DNA from 3 places in the Niveispirillum sp. genome. Region 3 is predicted to be linked to each of the others. Evidence: predicted binding sites of a transcription regulator. Region 3 holds the regulator's gene; each other region holds the start of a gene.
What was found. The regulator LexA, encoded in region 3, represses DNA repair genes until DNA is damaged. The targets are predictions, from matches to a motif close to ATGTTCTANTTTGGTTC.

Region 1 (7,131 bases), on a different contig from region 3:
AGGGCGCAACATCCCCACCCCTATCAGACCCCCGCGGCCCCCCGCAGTCGGCGCATGAAGCGGGTGGGTGACGGAATATGGGCCAGCAAGCCCGCCGCCTTGTCGGCCCGGCCCGTGACCTGTCCGATCACCTTGCCCACGCTCATCACATTGGCGATGCGCCGGTCCAGGAAGGCCCAGCTGTCGGTCAGCTCATCGGAGCGGTCATCCAGCCAATAAAGCGTGGTGGCGGTGACGACGCCGGCCAGAAGCAGGCGCTTGGTATAGAAATTATAGTCGACGGAGGTATCGCCGACGGCACGCCAAGCGGCATCGACCGTGGCATAGACAAGCTGCGGCCCGCGCGTGGCATTCTGCGGTAGGGACAGCAGGCTGCTGGCGCGGCGCACCGCCTCGCGATAGGGGATCAGGATTTCCAGGCGCTTGCGCACGGCCAGGGTCACCCGTTCGCGTACCTTCAATGCCGTCAGGTCGGTGCCGGCCAGGGCGTCCACCATCTGCCGGTCGGCCCAGTCGCTGAACCAGCAGGCAGCTTCCACCGGGCCACCGGGGAAGGCGGCATCGGCCTCCTGCGCGTGGAACCCGGCGGCTTCCGCCCCGCGCCGCAGGGTGGTGCCGGTCCAGCCATCGAACGCCACATCGGGCAGCATGGCCACCAGGATCGCATCCTTGCGCGCGGCCAGGGCGGCCTGTGCGCGGGTATAGGCATCCTGCGGCGGCGGTGTCGTGGCGTCGGTCATCATATGTCTCCCTGCCGGCGTGTCAGCGCGATGGCGCCAGCACGTCGGGTCCGAAAAACTTCTGCTCTTCCATATAGGTCAGCGTGGCCAAGCTTTCCATGCGGTCCAGATAAAGGACGGCGTCCAGATGATCCAGCTCATGCTGGATCACGCGGGCATGGGTGTTCGCGGCCTCGCGTTCCACCAGATTTCCATCCAGATCATAGCCGCGGTAGCGGATGCGGCGATAGCGTGGCACGACGCCGCGCAGGCCGGGGATGGACAGGCACCCTTCCCAGCCCAGCACCGTTTCGGCCCCCACGGGCACGAATTCCGGGTTGATCAGGACCTGCGGCCCCATGGCCGCATCGCCCTGGTCGCCCGTGGCGCGTTCCGGCGGTACCCGGAAAACGATGATGCGGCGGGACACGTCGATCTGCGGGGCGGCAAGGCCGATGCCGGGCGCATCGAACATGGTCTCCACCATGTCGGCTGCCAATTGCCGCAACCCATCGTCGAAACCGCCGGCCACCGGTACCGGGATTGGGTCGGCGACACGGCGCAGGACGGGGTTGCCCATGCGGACGATGGGAAGCACGGCCATGGAAAAGGCTCCGAAAAAGGGGGCGATTCGGCTATATCGCTATTGTGAGGCCCAGGGCGGGGCGATGCAAGGCAAGGAAAAGCGTGCCCCCTGTGGCCGCATGCCCGCCATTCCGCATGAATCTTCACAAGGATGCGCTGCGGGTCTTCACAAGCCCCACCGGCATGTGTATAACCCCGCCGACTGGATCGGGCGATGGCGCGACCTTCATGGTCTCGCGTTGCCTTTGTCTTTGTTTTCAACCCTACCCGCAAGTGCTGGCCCTGGCTGGTGTGAGCGCACGATTGGAGTGGATGTCCCGTGCAAGTTCTGGTTCGTGATAACAACGTCGATCAGGCACTGCGCGCGCTGAAGAAGAAGATGCAGCGTGAGGGCATCTTCCGCGAAATGAAGCTGCGCCGCAATTATGAGAAGCCGTCGGAAAAGCGCGCTCGCGAAAAGGCTGAAGCCGTTCGCCGCGCCCGCAAGCTGCTGCGCAAGCGTCTGGAGCGCGAGGGCTACTAATAGCCCTCCCTGTCCACCAGACAGATTGCCAGTTGGCCGTAAAGGCCACGGGATTGAATGCCGCCCCTGGGAAAGCCCGCGGGCGGCTTTTGGTCTTTCTGGGGGTGCGGTATGATGGTTGCTCCGTCCCGCCGCCAAGGCCTGTCCGATGCCCCGCCGCCCAGCCGATTCCCATATTTTCTGGCGTGATCCCGCCCTTGCCCATCTGGAAGCGCGGGAGGTCATGGATGGCCGCACCGTCTGTTACGTGCCGCATTCCCATCCGACCTTTTCCATCGGCGCCATCACGGGCGGATACAGCGAATATCTGACCGGCACCGACCGGTTTGAGGCGGCCGAAGGCACCGTCGTGCTGATGAACCCGGAAATCGTGCACGCCTGCAACCCGGTCAATGACCACCCCTGGTCCTACCGCATGCTGTATGTGGATACCGGCTGGCTGGCGTGTGTGCAGGGGCTGCCGGCGTTCCGGCCCTTTGGCGCCGTGATCAGCCGCGATCGCGATCTTTATGCCGACCTGATGGCCCTGTTCGATCTGCTGTTCGATGACGGGGTTGAGGTCGCGGACAAGGAAGCCGGAGCCTGCCGTTTCTTCTCATTCCTGGCGGAACGTGTGGATGGGGCCGGACTGCCCCTGACGGAAAGCCATGACGCCCTGGCGCGGGCTGCCGATTACATTACCCGTCACTGCACCCGTGATTTACGGGTGGAGGAGGTGGCGGCGGCGTCGGGCCTGTCCCCCTCCTATCTGATCCGGGCGTTCAAGGCGCGTTACGGCCTGACCCCGCATGCCTATCAGACCAATCAGCGTATCCGGGTGGGGCAGGCGGGGTTGCGGCGGGGAGAGGCCATTGTCGATGTGGCGCTGGATGCCGGATTTGCCGATCAGGCCCATTTCCAGCGGGTGTTCAAGGCGCATGTTGCCGCCACGCCGGGCCAGTATGGGCAGCAGGGTCAATCCCGTTCCCGCAGACGGTAATGGAAGGCTTTGGGCTGCGTCGCCTCACGCTCGATCATCTCCCGCATCCGATCTTCGGCCCCCGCGATCAGGTCGGGGATCAGGTCCGCCTCCGGCAGGTTCTTCCAGTATTTCTTGGGCATTTCCGACTGCATGGCCCGCACCTTCAACCGGGCCGGGTTGAAGATATGGGCGAAGTAGGTGCGCCAGAGATCGTCCGTATCGTCGATCAGGTCGGGCTTTTCCGAAGGTTCGTCGGATAGGGTCAGTTGCTGCCCGTCCCAGGCAGCCGATCCCTTGGGTGTGGCGATGATCCAGTCCATGTCGGTGAAGCGGCGTTGGAAAAAGCCGGCTGTGCGGCCCACGATGTAATTGTCCGGTTCAAACCAGGCGGCGAAGCGGCGGCGGCCATCCTGCGGCGGTCCCATTTCCTTGAACCGGACAAAGGCCTTCATCTTGTGCGCGTCGCGGCGGATGGCCTTGGTCAGGGTTTCCGCCCGCGCCACATCCGCATCCGACGGGTTGGACAGCAGCGCCTTTTCCCGCTGCACCCGCCACAGCAGACGGTACAGCAGGGCGAAGCGCGCCGGGTCGACATGGCAGATGACGGCATCGGCCAGGGTCAGGAAGGCGGCAGGCACCGTGGGTGCGGGCAGTGACGGGTCGGGCGGGGGCAGGGGATCGTCGGCCATGCCGAACAGGTCGGCCCCCGCATCCCGCACCCGCCATTCCACATCGCCCGGTCCCACCCCGGCCCGCAGCAGGGCGCGGGCCGCATCCCGCCATTCCGCCAAATCACCGCGTCCACGCAGGGACAGGCGGATCATCCGAACAGGCTCAACTGCTTGGGCTTGGGCGCGAACAGGTCGCGCAGATCGGTGCGGTCGGTCAGGCGCAGGGGTGACCAGCCCTCCGCCATGATGAAGGGCCGCACCTTGCGCACCCCCACGCCCAGCCGTTCCAGATCCTCCAGCCGCAGGTTCTTGTGCCGCCGCGCCGACAGGATGGAGGGCACGGACTTGGTGCCCAGGCCCGGCACGCGCAGCAGCATTTCCTTATCCGCCCGGTTTACATCCACCGGGAATCGGTCGCGGTTGGCCAGGGCCCAGGCCAGTTTCGGATCGATATCCAGCTCCAGATTGCCGTCTTCCCTGACCGACGTGATCTCCGCCACGTCGAACCCATAGAACCGGTAGAGCCAGTCCGCCTGATACAGCCGGTGTTCACGCATCAGGGGTGGGCGCGACAGGGGCAGGACGCTGGAGGCATCGGGAATGGGGCTGAAGGCCGAGTAATAGACGCGGCGCAGACGGAACCGGCTGTAGAGATTGGCGGACGAGCCCAGGATGGTGGCGTCGGTCGTGTTATCCACGCCCACGATCATCTGCGTGCTTTGTCCGCCCGGTGCGAAGCGGATGCGCCGCTTGGTCCGCAATGTTTGTTCCTTCGACGCCTCGATCCTGACCGACAAGTCCGACATGGAGCGGCGGATGCGGGCCGGATGCTTTTGCGGTGCAAACTGCTCGATGCTCTGATCGGTCGGCAGCTCGATATTGATCGACAGGCGGTCGGCATACAGCCCCGCCTCCTCGATCAGTTGCGGCGATGCCTCCGGGATGGTCTTCAGATGGATATAGCCGCGGAAATTATGGATCGTGCGCAGGTCCTTGGCCACGCGGACCAGTTGTTCCATTGTATAATCGGAAGAGCGGATGATGCCCGACGACAGGAACAGCCCCTCAATATAGTTGCGGCGATAGAATTCCAGGGTCAGCCAGACCACTTCGTCGGCCTTGAATCGCGCCCGCTCCACATTGCTGGACGACCGGTTCACGCAATAGACGCAGTCATAGATGCAGAAATTGGTCAGCAGGATCTTCAACAGCGAGATGCAGCGCCCGTCGGGTGCATAGGCGTGGCAGATGCCCATGCCTTCCGTCGATCCCAGCCCGCCGCTGGCCGACGAATCGCGCCGCTGGGTGCCGCTGGATGCACAGGACGCATCATATTTCGCGGCATCGGACAGTACGGCGAGACGTTGTTTCAGCGATTTGGCCATGGTCCGAACGGGCAGGGGGAAGGGATTTTGTTCATGATATGTTCGTGGATGTCCACGTCAACAATCTTGAACTATGCCCCCCGTCCTGAACGGCAAGGCACCCCTATCCGCGCCGGGGGAACAGGACCGTGAAGCAGGTGCCATCGCCCACCCGGCTGTCGACATCGATGCGCCCGCCCAGACGCTGCGTGACCAGATTATAGACCAGATGCAGGCCCAGGCCGGTGCCGCCCGCATCGCGCCTTGTCGTGAAGAACGGATCGAAGATGCGGGGCAGGGTGGCGGCGTCGATGCCGTTGCCATCATCGGCCACCGACAGCTCCGCCCACCCTGCCTGTGTTTCGGCGGGGCGCAGGCGGACCCGGATGGTCCCGCCATCCCCCCGACCCGTGAAGGCATGGGTCAAGGCGTTCATCACCAGATTGGTGACGATTTGCGCGATAGCGCCGGGCGTGCTGTCCACTTCCAGCCCTTCGACCAGATCGGCCTCCAGCCGGTGGGGAACGCGACGCAACTGCGGCTGCAAGCTGCGCAGCACCTCCCCCAGATAATCGCCCAGGTCGAAGCGGCGGACCTGATCGGTGGTCTGGTCCACGGCCACCTGCTTGAAGCTCTGCACCAGATCGGCGGCGCGGGTAATGTTGCCCAGCACAAAGCCCATCGCCTCCGTCGCGGAGGCCACGTAATCCTCCAGCAGGCTGCGGCGCAGGGACCCGTCGCGATAGGCGGCACCGAACCGTTCGGTATCCTGGGCAAAGGCTGTCGCCGCCGTGACCGCGACGCCTAGCGGCGTATTGATCTCATGCGCCACACCCGCCACCAGCCCGCCCAGGGCCGCCATCTTTTCCGCCTGGATCAGGTCGCGCTGCGTGGCGCGCAGCCGGTCCAGGGTGCGGGACATCTCCTCCGCCGTCAGGCGCATGACGTCGATGCCCTGGCCTAGCCCCATGGCCCGGCCATCGCCATCCACCAGGACGAAGCCACGGTGCAGGGCGTCGGGCTTCTGTTCCGCAATCAAGGCGTTCAGGGCTGATAGGCCGGTCTCCAGCGGCACCAGCAGCGGTTCCCGGTCGGCCAGATGTGTGACGGCGCGGCGGGCATAAAGGTCACGGCCATAACGCTGGGAGAAATGCAGAAGGAAGGTGGCGCGGTCGGCCAGCGCAAGCGGACGACCGCCCGCATCGGCCACGATCACGCCGGGCAGGGTAGGGTCAGCCTGGAACAGTTCGGCCACGCTGCCGCAGCGTGTTTGTTCCGGCACCGACGGTACGGTGCGGCACAGCCGTGCGGCTGTCCAGGCCGCGTCCGTCATCTCCCCGCCTGCTGCCGGGTCCTTGTCCCTGTCCCGGTCCAACCATTCCCCCGCTGCTGGGATCGTGTTCGGGTGTGATGCCAGAAAGCCATGACGGATTCGTGACGGGCGCGCTACCCTCAACCGCCCTTCATCACCGTCAGGGCAGCATCCCAGTAAGGGACCGGCCCGAACCGGCCCGCCAGAAAATCCACAAAGGCCCTGACCTTGGGGCTGAGATGGCGGTTGGCGGGATAGACGGCGTGGGCGGCCAGCGGGCTGGGCAGCCAAGCATCCAGCAAGGGGATCAGCCGTCCCGCCGCCAGCGCATCGCCCACGATGAAGGTGGGCAGCAGCACCAGCCCCTGGCCGTGCAGCGCCGCCTCGCGCAGCGCGTCACCATTATTGGCGCGCAGCCGCCCCTTCAGACGCACATTCTGCGTCTCCTCCGATCCAGGTGCGGTGCGGAAAGTCCATTGATCCGGGTTCTGGACATTGGTGTAGATCAGGCAATCATGATCGGCGATGTCGGCGGGGCTTTGCGGCGTGCCGCGCCGGGCCAGGTAATCGGGGCTGGCGCAGATCACGGCGCGCACGGGAAAAAGGCGGCGGGCCACCAGCGAACTGTCCTTCAGCCGCCCGATGCGCACCGCCAGATCATAACCTTCCTCCACCAGATCGACGAACCGGTCGGACAGGTCCATATCCACGATGACTTCCGGGTACAGGCCCATGAAATCGGCAATGGCGCCTGACAGGTGGACAAAGCCGAACGACATGGGGGCGGCCAGTTTCAGGACACCGCGCGGGGCCGCATGCTGGCTGGCCACCGACCGTTCCGCCTCCTCCAGCGCGTCCAGCGCCTGGGTGACGCGTGCATAGAAGCCCTCGCCCACCTGGGTCAGGCTGATATGGCGGGTGGTGCGGTTGAACAGGCGGGCACCCAGACGCGCCTCCAACTCCCCGATGCGGCGGCTGGCGGCGGATTTCGACAAG
Region 2 (7,131 bases), on a different contig from region 3:
CTTCAGTTCGACCGCATCGCCAACGGCCAGGATGCCCTTGGTCACGGTGCCGACATGGGCGAAGACCGCGCCCAGCTTCTTCTGCACATCGCGGACGGTGACTTCGGCACCCTTGGCAGAGATCATCTGGCCGGCATCGCCGACCTGACCGCCGCTTTCGCCATAGAACGGGGTCTGGTTGACGATGACCAGGACCTCCGCCCCCTCGGCGGCGCTGGTGACGCGGTTGCCATCCTTGTCCAGGATGGCGGTCACCGCTCCCTCGGCGGCCTCGGTGTCATAGCCCAGGAATTCGGTCGCCCCGACCTCGTCCTTCAGTTCGAACCAGACGCGCTCCGTCGCGGCCTCACCCGAGCCAGCCCAGGCGGCACGCGCCTTCTTGCGCTGTTCTTCCATGGCGGCGTTGAAGCCATCCACATCCACCGGACGGTTGCGGGTACGCAGCACGTCCTGGGTCAGGTCCAGCGGGAAGCCGTAGGTGTCATAGAGCGTGAAAGCGACATTGCCGGGCAGGGCCTGACCTTCGGCCAGTGGCGCCTCCGCCTCGTCCAGCAGCTTCAGGCCACGGTCCAGCGTCTGCTTGAAGCGGGTTTCTTCCAGGCGCAGCGTTTCAGTGATCAGCGCCTGGGCGCGGACCAGTTCAGCATAATGGCCGCCCATCTCCCGCACCAGGGCCGGCACCAGACGGTGCATCACCGGGTCCTTGGCACCCAGCATGTGGGCGTGACGCATGGCACGGCGCATGATGCGGCGCAGAACGTACCCACGCCCCTCGTTCGACGGCATGACGCCATCGGCGATCAGGAAGGAGCAGGAGCGCAGATGGTCGGCGATGACGCGGTGCGAGGTGGCCTGCGGCCCCTTCAACGACGCGCCCGTCGCCTCCACCGAGGCCTCCAGCAGGCCCTGGAACAGGTCGATATCATAATTGTCGTGGACACCCTGCATGACGGCGGCCAGACGCTCCATGCCCATGCCGGTATCGATGGAGGGCTTGGGCAGGGGTACGCGCTCATACCCGCCATCCTTGGACGGCAGCTGTTCATACTGCATGAACACGAGATTCCAGATCTCGATGAAGCGGTCACCATCCTGGTCCGGGCTGCCCGGCGGGCCACCCGCGATCTTGTCGCCATGATCGTAGAAGATTTCCGAGCAGGGGCCGCAGGGGCCGGTATCGCCCATCATCCAGAAATTATCGGACGTCGGGATGCGGATGATGCGGTCATCCGGCAGGCCGGCGATCTTCTTCCACAGGTCAAACGCCTCGTCATCATTGTGGAAGACGGTGGTCGTCAGCTTGTGCGGGGAGATGCCGAATTCCTTGGTGATCAGGTTCCAGGCCAGCTCGATCGCGTCGGCCTTGAAATAATCGCCGAAGGAGAAGTTCCCCAGCATTTCGAAGAAAGTGTGATGGCGCGCCGTGAAGCCGACATTGTCCAGGTCGTTATGCTTGCCGCCCGCGCGCACGCATTTCTGCGAGGTGGTGGCGCGGTTATAGGGGCGCAGTTCCTGGCCCGTGAAGACGTTCTTGAACTGCACCATGCCGGCATTCGTGAACATCAGCGTCGGGTCATTGCGCGGGACCAGCGGCGAGCTGTCGACAATGGCGTGGCCGTTCTTCCCGAAATAGTCGAGGAAGGTGGAACGGATTTCGTTGACGGTCTTCTTGGACATGGGGACGGCCTGGCAGCTGCTTGGGTCGCGACAATATGGGGTGTGGGTTTTACCGTGGCCAGTGCCGCCCTGTCCATGCCCGCCTGCCCATGGGGGCCATGTTGGGGGGCAAAAACGGTCCAACAGCGGCCAGGTGCAACATGATGCATCACAAAAACAGGGGGTGTTGCACGGGGCAGCCGGGATCAGGGCGCCCCGAAAAGCAAAAGGGAGGCGGTTTCCCGCCTCCCCTGCTGAACGTGCATTGCCATGCGATCCAGGATCACTCCGGGGCGGACGCGTCGCCATCGGTTTCCGGCGTGCCCATCATGGCGCCCGCCACGATGCCGGCATTCGCGCGGATCTTCTGTTCGATGCTGTCGGCCACGGCAGGGTTGGTGCGCAGGAAGGTCTTGGCGTTTTCACGTCCCTGACCGATGCGCTGCCCGTCATAGGAGAACCAGGAGCCCGACTTGTCGACCACACCGGCCTGAATGCCGAGGTCGAGCAGTTCGCCGACCTTGGACACGCCCTCGCCATACATGATGTCGAATTCGACGACGCGGAAGGGCGGCGCCATCTTGTTCTTCACCACCTTCACGCGGGTCTGGTTGCCGGTCACCGTCTCCCGGTCCTTGATGGCGCCGATGCGGCGGATATCCAGGCGGACGGAGGCGTAGAATTTCAGCGCGTTGCCGCCCGTCGTAGTTTCCGGGTTGCCGAACATCACACCGATCTTCAGACGGATCTGGTTGATGAAGATCACCAGACAGCGCGACTTGGAGATGGAGCTGGTCAGCTTGCGCAGAGCCTGGCTCATGAGGCGGGCATGCAGGCCGACATGGCTGTCGCCCATTTCGCCTTCCAGTTCGGCGCGCGGCACCAGGGCTGCCACCGAGTCCACCACCAGCACGTCGATGGCGCCGGAACGCACCAGCGTGTCGGCGATTTCCAGCGCCTGTTCACCGGCATCGGGCTGCGAGATCAGCAGCTCGTCCACATCCACGCCCAGCTTGCGGGCATAGGAGGGGTCGAGCGCGTGTTCGGCATCGACGAAGGCGCAGACGCCGCCATTCTTCTGTGCCTGGGCGATGGCGTGCAGGGCGAGCGTCGTCTTGCCCGAGCTTTCCGGCCCGTAGATTTCGATGATACGGCCCCGCGGAAGGCCGCCAATGCCCAGCGCGATATCGAGGCCCAGGGAGCCGGTGGAAACCACCTCCGTCTCTGTCAATGCCTCTTTGGCGCCGAGCTTCATGATGGAGCCCTTGCCGAACGCGCGTTCGATCTGGCCAAGAGCCGCATCCAGAGCTTTTTGTTTGTCCATGGGTGTTTCAACCAGACGGAGTGGAGCTGCCGACATTATTGTCCCCTTCCTTCTCGCACGGATGTGCATGCCCGTTCAACTGCACCTGTTGTACATTTTTTGTTCTCATTCTCCAAGCGCAAATGTTCTCACTATGTTCACTTTCTGCCATTGCGTTTCCAGAGGGAGAACGGGGCGCCACGCAAATATGAACAAAGTTCATGTGCGAAACGGCAGGGAATCCCGTATGATGGTCCCCTTCATGGCCGTCCACCGGTGCGCATCATGATCATCACGAACGGGAATCGCGGGCTGTTCTGTCTGGCCCTGCTGGCACTGGCACTGTTCTGCCCACCGGCAGGGGCCCAGAATGCCAATCCCCCGGCGCAGGCCAAGAAACCCGACAGCCCGCCCCCTGGCAGCCCTCCGATGGAACAGGAAGTGATCGTTACGGGCCGGCGCAACGGGGAGCCGGATTTTCAGGAACAGCAGGAATTCCATTATGAGGAATACCGCCGCCTGAAAGCCATCTATGATCCCGATCCCCTTCCCGTCATCCGCAGCGACCGTCTGGTTCGCATGCCGGAGGCGACCAGCAGCACGGTACAGGGCAAGCCGACCCTGACGGAGAAACAATGGTGAGCGTGGCGGATCTGGTCCAGGCGGCGGAAAAGGCGGCGGACCGGGGAGACGAGGCGGCGGCCCTTACAGGGTGGCGGCAGGTTCTGGATATCGACCCCGACCATGTGGTCGCCTTGCTGACCCTGGGGGATGCCGCGCGCCGCACCGGGCAGGTGGAGCAGGCCGAAGCCCTGCTGCTGCGCGCGGTGGCGGTGGCGCCCCGGCTGGTGCCCGCGCGCTGCGCCCTGGCCAATCTGCTGCTGCATACGGGGCGGGAGGCCGATGCCGGCATGCATCTGGCCGTGGCGCAGGAACAGGGTGCCAATCAAGCCTATGTCTGGCGGGATACCGGCCTGTGGCGGCGGGTGACGGGCGATGCGGCCGGCGCCCTGGCGGCGTTCGAACGCTGCCTGTCGATCACGCCGGACGACCCGTCAGCAAAACTGGGCCGCGCCCTGGCCCTGCTGCGGCTGGGCCGTTGGGATGAAGGGTTCCGGGACTATCATCACCGCTGGTCCGTATCCGCCCGCCCGCCCCGGCACCGGGAGATCGCGCCCTGGCGGGGCCAGGATATAAAAGGCCGGCGGCTTCTGGTCTGGGATGAACAAGGCGCCGGCGACACCATCATGTGCGCGCGGCTGGTGCGCCCGCTGATCGATGCCGGGGCTGAACTGGTGCTGGAAGTGCCGGCGGCCCTGACACCCCTGTTCGCCGATGGGCGGCACGGCACCGTCGTGGCGCGCGGTCAGGCCCTGCCCCCGGTCGACATGCAGGTGCCCTTGCTGGACCTGCCCGGCATCCTGGGCCTGACCCCGGCCACCATCCCCTGGGACGGACCCTATATCAGTGTCGATGCGGCCCTGTCGGCCCGCTGGGCCGACGCAATGCCCCGCCGGCAGGGTCGCATGCGCATCGGGTTCAGTTGGGCCGGCAATCCCGCCCATCCCGGTGATTTCTGGCGCTCCCCCGGCCTGTCCACTCTGCTGCCGCTGCTGTCGCGCGCCAATGCCGACTGGTACGTGCTGCAGGTGGCCAGCGGTCGGGAGGAGATGGCCGCCCCCCCCCTGCCCGACCATGTCACCGATCTGGGCGCACGGATCACGGGCTGGGCCGATACGGCGGCGATCCTGCCGCATCTGGACCTGCTGATTACCCCCGACAGCGCCCTGGCCCATCTGGCCGGTGCCATGGGCCGGCCTGTCTGGACCCTGATCGCCACCGATACCGACTGGCGCTGGCTGGACCAGGGGACGAAGACGGGATGGTATCCCTCCATGCGGCTGTTCCGGCAGCAGCGCTGCGGCGACTGGGCAGGATTGCTGTCGCGTATCGGGCTGGCGCTCCCGGCTTGATCCCGGCGGCGCGGCACGGCACCATCACGGGTGTTGACGCCCCTGCCGCCGGAGACGCGCTTGGACCTGGACAGCCTGACCACCGCCTTCGACATGCTGACCGACGGTGTGGCCCTGTTCGATGCGCAGGAAAGGCTGGTGGTCGCCAATCCGGCCTTCAAGGCGCTGTTTCCCGTGACAGCGGCACGCATGGTGGCGGGAACGCCGTTTGAGGATCTGCTGCGCCATGGCATCGCGGCGGGCGACAATCTGCACGCCCAGGGCCGCGACCTGGAGGAATATGTCGCCGAGCGGATGTGGGCCTTTCGCAACCCTGCCGGCCAGCCGGGTGAATTCCTGCTGTCGGACGGGCGCTGGATCAGGGTGCATGACCGGCGCCTGCCCCAGGGCGGCACCCTGTGCGTACGCACCGACATCACAGAATTGAAGCGCGGGGAGCAGCAGCTGCGCGACAGCGAACAGCGCTATCGCCAGTTGGTGGACCTGTCGCCCGACGGCATCGCGGTGCATGACGCGGCGGGGCGTGGGCGCTTCATCAACCGTGCGGGCCGCCTGATCCTGGGTATCGGGGCCGACGCGGATGCCGCTGGCTTTCACATTTTGGATGTCGTGACGGAGGAGACGCGGCCACTGGCCGAAATGCTGCTGCGCCGGGTGGTGGGGGGTGAGCCGCTGAACCAGATGCGCATGGACCTGCGCTGCATCGACGGACGGGACATCACCGCCGAACTGTCGGCGGTGCCGTTCCAGGGCGGGGGCGAACGGCTGGTCATGTGCCTGTTCCGCGATGTCACCCATGAGGCCGCGTCCAGCCTACGCCTGCGGGAAAGCGAGGCGCGGGCCCGGTCGATCCTGGATACGGCACTGGATTGCATCGTCTCCATTGATGAGGACGGCCATATCCTGGAATTCAACCCCGCCGCCGAGCGCACCTTTGGCTGGCAGCGGGCCGAGGCATTGGGCCGGCGGATGAGCGACATGATCGTGCCGCCCATCCATCGCGAGGGGCATGACCATGGCCTGACGCGGCTGAAAACCGGCGGCGGCGGCACCATGCTGGGCCGGCGTGTGGAGACCGAAGCCCTGCGCCGGGACGGCACCATCATCCCCATCGAACTGGCCATCACGGCAGTGCCCCTGGGGCCGGGCAAGCGCTACACCGCCTATCTGCGCGACATTACCGACCGTCGTCAGGCCGAACGGGAGATCTGGGAGAAGACGCGCATCCTGGACAGCATGATGGACAATGTCGGGATCGGGATCGAGGTCTATGACGCCGACGGCCATCTGCTGGTGGCCAACCGCATGGTGTCGGAGCTGCTGGACATTCCGCCCGGCTTCATGGCGCCCGGCCTGAAGGACCGCGATCTTGTACTGCTGTTGGCCCGGCAGGGGGAATATCCGGGCGAGACGGTGGAGGAGAGCCTTGCCGATTATGACCGTATCCGCCGCGACGGCATCCATTTCGGCGAACGGCAGCGACCCAACGGCACCTGGCTGCAGGTCCGGCATTTCCCCATGCCGGGCGGCGGCTTTGTCGTTCTGTTCACCGATGTGACGGAGCAGAAGAAGCTGGAAAGTCAGCTTCTCCAGGCCCAGAAGATGGAGGCGCTGGGGCAGCTGGCCGGCGGTATTGCGCATGATTTCAACAATATCCTGTCGGTCATCGGCGGCTATGCCAGCATGGCCAAGCAGGGCGTGCCAAAGGAAGCGGCGCAGGCGGGATATCTGGCCAAGATCGGCCAGGGGGTGGACCGGGCCGCCGCCCTGACCCGTGAATTGCTGACCTTCTCCCGCCAGAAGGTGGCGCGGACGGAGGTGATCGACCTGGGTTCCGTGCTGCGCGGGCAGGAATTCCTGCTGAAGCCGCTGCTGGGCGCCACCATTGATCTGTCGCTGGCCGTACCGGACGAACCGGTCTGGGTCGCCATCGATCCCGACATGGCGGCCCAGGCCCTGCTGAACCTCGCCATCAATGCCCGCGACGCCATGCCCGGCGGCGGGCCGCTGTCGGTAAGGCTGGGCAGTGCCGCCGAGGGGGCGATACCGCCCGTCGGACTGGCCCCCGGCCATTATGCCATCCTGTCGGTCACCGACCGGGGGACCGGCATGCCGCCGGACCTGCTGGACCGCATCTTCGACCCGTTCTTCACGACCAAGCCGCCGGGCCAAGGGACGGGGCTGGGCCTCGCCATGGTC
Region 3 (7,131 bases):
CGCAACCTGGGCTCCACCCGCGCCTGGGTGGTGTCGGGGGCCGACGGGCTGGACGAGATCACGACCACTGGCCCCACCCATGTCGCCGAACTGCGCGATGGGCAGGTGCGGCGGTTTGAGGTGACGCCGGAACAGGCGGGCCTGACCCGCGTCACCCTGGCCGACCTTCGCGGTGGCACGCCGGAGGAAAATGCCGACGCATTGCGCGCGGTGCTGTCGGGTGCCACAGGGCCTTATCGCGACATCGTGCTGCTGAATGCGGCTGCTGCCCTTGTCGTGGCCGATGCCGTGCCCGACCTTAGGGTGGGCGTGGCCAAGGCCGCCGATTGTATCGCATCCGGTCAGGCCAGTCTGGCGCTGGACCGGCTTGTCTCCATCACCAACACACCGTTGACGCTATGAACAGCCAACCCGACGTCCTGGCCCGCATCAATGCCGATAAGGCCGAGCATGTGGCCCGCGCCAAGGCGGCCCGCCCGCTATCCGTGGTGACCGACCTTGCCAAGGCGCAGGCCACCCCGCGCGGTTTTGCCAAGGCCCTGGAAAACACCGTCGCGGCGGGCCGCTGGGCCCTGATCGCGGAGATCAAGAAGGCCAGCCCGTCCAAGGGGCTGATCCGGGCGGATTTCGACCCGCCAACCCTGGCGCGCGCCTACCGCGACGCCGGCGCCACCTGCCTGTCGGTGTTGACCGATGTACCCTATTTCCAGGGTGATGACGGGTTCCTGGTGGCGGCGCGGGCGGCGGTGGACCTGCCGGCGCTGCGCAAGGATTTCATGATCGATCCCTATCAGATCGTGGAAAGCCGGGCGCTGGGCGCTGATTGCATCCTGCTGATCATGGCCTGCCTGGATGATGTCCTGGCCCGTGAGCTGTATGACGCCACGGTCGAACTGGGCATGGACGTCCTGGTGGAGGTGCATGACGAGGCGGAGATGGAACGCGCCTTGAAGCTGCCGGGCGGCCTGCTGGGCGTGAATAACCGCAATCTCAAGACGCTTGCCATCGATCTGGCGACGACGGAGCGCCTGTCGGCCATGGTGCCGGCGGGCCGGCATCTGGTGGCCGAAAGCGGCATCCACAGCCCCGCCGACCTGACCCGTCTGGCCCAGGCCGGCGCCCGCCGCTTCCTGATCGGTGAAAGCCTGATGGCCAAGCCGGACGTGACGGCGGCGACCAAGGCCTTGCTTTCCACCCCCATGATCGAGGCGGCATGAACAGCCCGCTCACCCATTTTGATGAGGCTGGCAACGCCGCCATGGTCGATGTTTCGGCCAAGGATGAAACGGTGCGCATCGCTACCGCGCGCGGCCATATCGCCATGAAGCCGGAAACCCTTTCCCTGATCCGCGATGGCGGCATGGAAAAGGGGGACGTGCTGGGCGTGGCGCGGCTGGCCGGCATCATGGCGGCCAAGAAGACGCCCGACCTGATCCCGCTCTGCCACCCCCTGATGTTGTCCAAGGTCGCCGTCGATTTCACCATCGACGAGGCCGGGTCCAGGGTGGAGATCGAGGCGACGGTGAAGCTGAAAGGCCGCACCGGTGTGGAGATGGAGGCATTGACCGCCGTGTCGGTGGCCGCACTCACCATCTATGACATGTGCAAGGCAGTCGATAAGGGCATGGTGATCGGCGGCGTTCACCTGTCCTACAAGGAAGGTGGGAAGAGCGGGACCTATGTGGGGGCGGGGGCCTGACCGCCCCCCCATCGGCGAAATATCGCCTTTCCATCACCCTTGCCCCGTTGCAGGGCGTGATATATGCCCCAATATGTCGCGTCCATCGACAGACGGAGCCTGTGATTTGATCCCGCTTTCCGAGGCCCGCGCCCGCATCCTGGCGGCGGCGAAGCTGTTGCCCGCTGAACAGGTGCCCATCACCCAGGGGTTGGGCCGTGTTCTGGCCGCCGATGTCGTCGCCCGCGTCACCCATCCGCCGACGGCGGTCAGTGCAATGGATGGCTGGGCCGTGCGTACCGCCGATATATGCGCCTTCCCCGTTACCCTGACCCGTATCGGGGAGGCGCCGGCGGGCCGGCCCTTCGCGGGCATGGTCGGGCCGGGGCAGGCGGTACGCATCTTCACGGGCGGGGCACTGCCTGATGGGGCCGATACGGTGGTGGTGCAGGAGGATGCCGATGATCATGGTGCCACCGTCACGTTAAGGGACGGTGGGGGGCCTGGCCGTTGGGTGCGTCCGGCGGGGCAGGATTTCAGCGTCGGGGATGTCGGTGTGCCTGTGGGGCGCCGCCTGACGGTGCGCGATCTGGCGCTTACCGCCTCCATGAACGTGCCCTGGCTACGCGTGCGGCGGCGCCCGCGTGTCTCCATCCTGGCGACCGGCGATGAGGTGGTGATGCCCGGCGATACGCTGGCCGCGGGGCAGATCGTCAGTTCCAATTCGCTGGCGCTCTGCGCCCTGGTGCGGCAGTTGGGTGGGGAGCCGGTGGATCTTGGCATTGCGGGTGACAGCGCCGACAGCCTGTCCACCCTGGTGGCTGCCGCGTCGGGCACCGACCTGCTGGTCACCATCGGCGGCGCGTCGGTGGGGGAGCATGATCTGGTCCGCTCCGTCTTAGGCGCCGCCGGACTGGAGCTGGATTTCTGGAAAATCGCCATGCGGCCGGGCAAGCCACTGATGTTCGGGCAGATGCATGGCGTGCCCATGATCGGTCTGCCGGGCAATCCGGTGTCGGCCCTGGTCTGCGCCTGGCTTTTCCTGCGCCCGCTGCTGCTGGCCATGCAGGGGCTGCCCAGCGATGATGAGGTGCGAGACGCGGTGCTGGCCCGAGATATGGGCGCCAATGACAGCCGCGCAGATTTCATCCGCGCCAAACTGTCGACCGACGGTGAAGGGCGGCTGGTCGCCGAACCGTTCCCCAAGCAGGATAGCGGTATGTTGAGCCGTCTGGCCTGGGCCGATTGCCTGATCCTGCGCGCGCCTCACGCCCCGCCGGTCAAGGCCGGGGACCGGGTGCAGGTGATGCCGCTGGACGCGCTGTAACGGCGGACGAGGTTATGCCCCGATCCGCGCCGCCTCCTGCGCCGCGCGGTTCATGTTGGCCGACATTTCGCCGGCTACCGCACTTTGCTGTTCCACGGCGACGGCGATGGAGCCGACATAGTCATTCACCTGCCCGATGGCACCCTGAATGCTGCCCAGGGTGCTGACGACTTGACCGGCGGTATCGCGCAGGCCGGCAATATCATCAGCGATGCGGTCGGCGGCGGCGCGGGCCTGGGTGGCCAGGCTTTTCACCTCCTGCGCCACGACGGCGAAGCCCTTGCCGGCATCCCCGGCGCGCGCCGCCTCGATGGAGGCGTTGAGGGCTAGCAGGTTGATCTGCCCCGTGATGCCGGTGATCAGGTTCACGATATCGACCATGCTGTCCGACAGGTTGGTCAGGCGCGCGGTCACCGTGCCGGCGTCATCAACGCGGCGGTTGGCGGCCTCTGCCTCGTCGCGTGACTTGCGCATGCTGTCGGCGATCTCGCGGATGGAGGCATTCATCTCCTCCGCCCCGGCGGCCACGCTTTCCATCATGCCGCGCACATATTCGCTGCGCTGCCGGGCCAGCACCTGCCGCGTCACGTCGGTGGCATATTTCACGACCTTGTAGGGCTTTCCATCCAGCCCCAGGATCGGGTTATAGGACGCCTGAATCCAGACATCATGCCCGTCCTTGGCGCGGCGACGGAACTCGCCCGCCTGATATTCCCCCTCGGCCAGCCTCTGCCAGAAGGCACGGTAGTCGGCGCTGTTCCGCTCCCCCTCCGGCATGAACAGGGAATGGTGGCGACCTTCAATTTCCTCGGCCCGGTAGCCGAGTGCCGACAGGAAATTCTCATTGGCGGCGATGATGGTGCCGTCCAGCGTAAACTCGATCACCGCCTGACTTTTGGAGATGGCCTTCAACTGGCTGGCCCGGTCGCTGTTCAGGCGCTTCTGTTCCGTGATGTCGGACGCAAACTTCACGACCTTGGCAACATTGCCGTCGGCATCCAGAATGGGGGTGTAGGTGGCCTGGATCCAGATGTCGCCGCCATTGCGCCGAACACGGCGGAATTCCCCCCCGAAGAACTCACCGGCGGCAAGCCTTTCCCAGAAACGGCGATACTCCGATGTTTCCCGGTCCTCTGTCGGCATGAACTGTCGATGATGCTTTCCCTCGATCTCCGACAGGGAATAGCCCAGCGCGTTAAGGAAATTCTCGTTCGCGGTCAGGACCTCCCCCTGCGGGGTGAACTCGATCACGGCCTGGGTGCGGTTGATGGCGGCAATCTGGCCGGCCATGTCGGCATTGCGGTGAACGGCGTCTGTGATGTCACTGGCCAGCTTCACCACCCGGATCACCCGCCCGGCACGGTCCAGGACAGGGTTGTAGGTCGCGCGGATCCAGACATCCCGGCCCTGCCGGTCAATCCGGCGGAACACGCCCGATTGAAACTCCCCGCGTGCCAAATGATCCCAAAAATCCTTGTAGCTTTGCTGTTGGTGATCGCTAACTTTCAAGAACATGCGATGGTGTTTTTTAACGATATCGGCCAGGGAATATCCAAGCGCATCGAGAAAGTTCTGGTTGGCATCCAATATCACGCCGGTTGGATCAAATTCGATAATACATTGAGAAATATCTATTGCTTTATGCAAGGCTGAGAGTTTTGCAGCCTGATTGCTACGAAATGAAAAAGACATTCTGATTTTTCCCGTATTTGAGAATTCGAATTGTCGGTTATAGCTGAGTTTTGGCCCGAAACCGGCAATACCAACGAGATTTATCTATAAAGGGCCTAAAGGATTAGACGTTATCGACGCTTAGCCTTCATCGGGATGGTTGTTAACCTGAACTATCTGTGATGTCCATATAACGTTCGGAATAGTGTGATTATTAGCAAAGGATAATTATCCCGAAAGGTTGTAGTCAGCTTGGCCGATCCCCATCCTGCAACGTGCAGCTGATGCGAACCAAAATAGAACATTGCTTGGCGTTCCGTTATTGTTCTATAGTGATGTCGGTCACAATGACGGTGCCGGATGGGCGGTCATCGTCGCGGGTGAGGGGATGTCATGCTGACGCGCAAGCAACAGGAACTGCTGTTCTTCATCAATGAACGCCTGAACGAGGGCGGGGTTTCGCCTTCTTTTGACGAGATGAAGGATGCGCTGGGCCTGAAATCTAAATCCGGCATCCACCGCCTTATCACTGGTCTGGAGGAGCGTGGCTTCATCCGCCGTCTGCCCCACCGCGCCCGCGCGCTGGAGGTGCTGCGCTTGCCGGAAAAGCCGATGCCCAAGGCCAAGGTAGCGCCCGCCGCCCCGGTATCCGCACCGGCACCCGCCGCGTCGGACGTGTCGCCACGTTTCAAGCCCAACGTCATCAAGGGCGATTTCCGCAACAGCCTGCCCGGTCGTCAGGCCAGCAACGATGCCGAAGCGGTGGCCCTGCCGCTTTATGGCCGCATCGCTGCCGGTCTGCCGATTGAGGCGATGCGCGACAATTCGGTGACCATCGACATCCCGGCCTCCATGCTGGCGGCGGGTGACCATTACGCACTGGAAGTGGCCGGCGACAGCATGATCGAGGCCGGCATCCTGGATGGAGATACCGTCATTATCCAGCGCTGCGAAACGGCGGAGAATGGCACCATCGTGGTGGCCCTGGTCGATCAGCAGGAAGTGACCCTCAAGCGCCTGCGCCGCAAGGGCAATTCCATCGCCCTGGAACCCGCTAACCCCAATTATGAAACCCGCGTCTTCGGCTCTGACCGCGTCAATGTGCAGGGCCGTCTGGTCGGCCTGATCCGTCGGTATTGAGCGGGCATCACGCGCCTTAATCCGGTCATGGGCCGGCCCCGGTTTCGCCGGGTGCCGCGTCCAGATTGGGGATTGTTGTCCCTGTCTGGAATGGTGCTGCCCGATGCATGTCCTGGCCCTGTCACCCTGGCGGCTGCTGCCGCTTGCACCTTTGCTTGTGCTGCTTTCGGCCTGCGCCAGCCCATGTCAGCGCATTGATAATGAGCTGCGGCAACTGAATGCCGATACGATCCGCGATCCCGCCATGGCATCCGATGGCCGCTATCTGTCCCGGTTCCAGGAACTGGCCGCGCAATCGGTGGAAAAAGGCTGTCTGGGTGGACGGTAGGCGCCGCCCGGTGGCGGCGCTTGCCCTTCATTCCGTCGGGCGCTGATCAAAGCCGGTCAGGCCGGGATCGGCGCTTTCCGCAACCTTCACATTGATGACGATGGCGTTGGGCGGGCCTTTCCAGCAGGCGTCCAGCATGGCATCGACATCGGTGCTTTGGCCTGCAAACAGGGCCTCCACGCTGCCATCGGCGCGGTTGCGGACCCAGCCATCCAGTTGCCGGGCACGGGCCTGTTCCACGGTCCAGCCGCGGTACCAGACACCCTGGACACGGCCCGTCACAATGACGCTGACGGCGCGCCTGTCTTCCATGGGATTTGTCATGAATGTCTCGCTCTCTTTGGACCTATCCAGCCCAAGCGGGCGGCACTTGTCAATCACCCTCGCCAAGTCCACGTTTCTGGGGCAGCATGGATCGGCCCGGTTTTCGAGTGACTGCAAATGGCGGCGACGCCTTGGGGGATTGTAAGACCTGCTCTCAGCGCCGACAGTCTGTGCGGCTTAGAGCAGGATGACCTATCCGGAGGGGGCATGACCGCCAGCCTGATCCGTCCCGCGACTATATCCGATGCCCCCGGCATCGCGCATGTGCATGTCGAGAGCTGGCGATCCACCTATCCCGGCATGCTGCCCGACCGTTATCTGGTTGGCCTGTCCACGGCAACCCATGAAAAGCGCTGGCGCGGGCTGCTGACCGGTGCGCCGCCACGGGGCCGCCGCACCTTTGTCGCGTCCAGCGCGGGGCGCATCGTCGGCTTTTCCTCCTGCGGACCGCAGCGCACGGGCCTGCCGGGCTTCGACGGGGAGTTCTACGCGCTCTACCTGATCGATCAGGCCCAGGGCATGGGGATGGGCCGCCGCCTGCTGGCCGCCATGGCCCAGCATTTCCTGGCCGCCGGCACCCAGGCGGCCATGGTCTGGGTGTTGCGTGAGAATCCTTCACGCTATTTCTATGAACGGCTGGGCGGGCAAATGCTGGCCGAACAG

Region 1: ACT6Q8_RS14355 (putative DNA modification/repair radical SAM protein) is a predicted target of LexA. The motif match lies at 4,872-4,888, and genes of this name have one in related genera.
Region 2: recA (recombinase RecA) is a predicted target of LexA. The motif match lies at 3,103-3,119, and genes of this name have one in related genera.

Annotation. Positions count from the first base shown of each region.
Region 1 is NZ_JBQVOH010000005.1:127,704-134,834, forward strand. Features, by position in the region: gene ACT6Q8_RS14325 (putative bifunctional diguanylate cyclase/phosphodiesterase) at 1-1, shown strand, start outside; gene ACT6Q8_RS14330 (COQ9 family protein) at 24-743, opposite strand; gene def (peptide deformylase) at 763-1,323, opposite strand; gene rpsU (30S ribosomal protein S21) at 1,624-1,827, shown strand; gene ACT6Q8_RS14345 (AraC family transcriptional regulator) at 1,976-2,806, shown strand; gene ACT6Q8_RS14350 (TIGR03915 family putative DNA repair protein) at 2,782-3,612, opposite strand; gene ACT6Q8_RS14355 (putative DNA modification/repair radical SAM protein) at 3,609-4,844, opposite strand; gene ACT6Q8_RS14360 (sensor histidine kinase) at 4,948-6,198, opposite strand; gene ACT6Q8_RS14365 (LysR family transcriptional regulator) at 6,276-7,131, opposite strand, start outside.
Region 2 is NZ_JBQVOH010000001.1:776,041-783,171, reverse strand. Features, by position in the region: gene alaS (alanine--tRNA ligase) at 1-1,677, opposite strand, end outside; gene recA (recombinase RecA) at 1,940-3,016, opposite strand; gene ACT6Q8_RS03750 (hypothetical protein) at 3,245-3,601, shown strand; gene ACT6Q8_RS03745 (tetratricopeptide repeat protein) at 3,595-4,932, shown strand; gene ACT6Q8_RS03740 (PAS-domain containing protein) at 4,993-7,131, shown strand, end outside.
Region 3 is NZ_JBQVOH010000002.1:419,609-426,739, forward strand. Features, by position in the region: gene trpD (anthranilate phosphoribosyltransferase) at 1-402, shown strand, start outside; gene trpC (indole-3-glycerol phosphate synthase TrpC) at 399-1,217, shown strand; gene moaC (cyclic pyranopterin monophosphate synthase MoaC) at 1,214-1,699, shown strand; gene ACT6Q8_RS07050 (molybdopterin molybdotransferase MoeA) at 1,806-3,005, shown strand; gene ACT6Q8_RS07055 (methyl-accepting chemotaxis protein) at 3,018-3,545, opposite strand; partial or broken gene ACT6Q8_RS07060 (PAS domain-containing protein) at 3,576-4,697, opposite strand; gene lexA (transcriptional repressor LexA) at 5,070-5,816, shown strand; gene ACT6Q8_RS07070 (hypothetical protein) at 5,920-6,144, shown strand; gene ACT6Q8_RS07075 (acylphosphatase) at 6,172-6,456, opposite strand; gene ACT6Q8_RS07080 (GNAT family N-acetyltransferase) at 6,676-7,131, shown strand, end outside.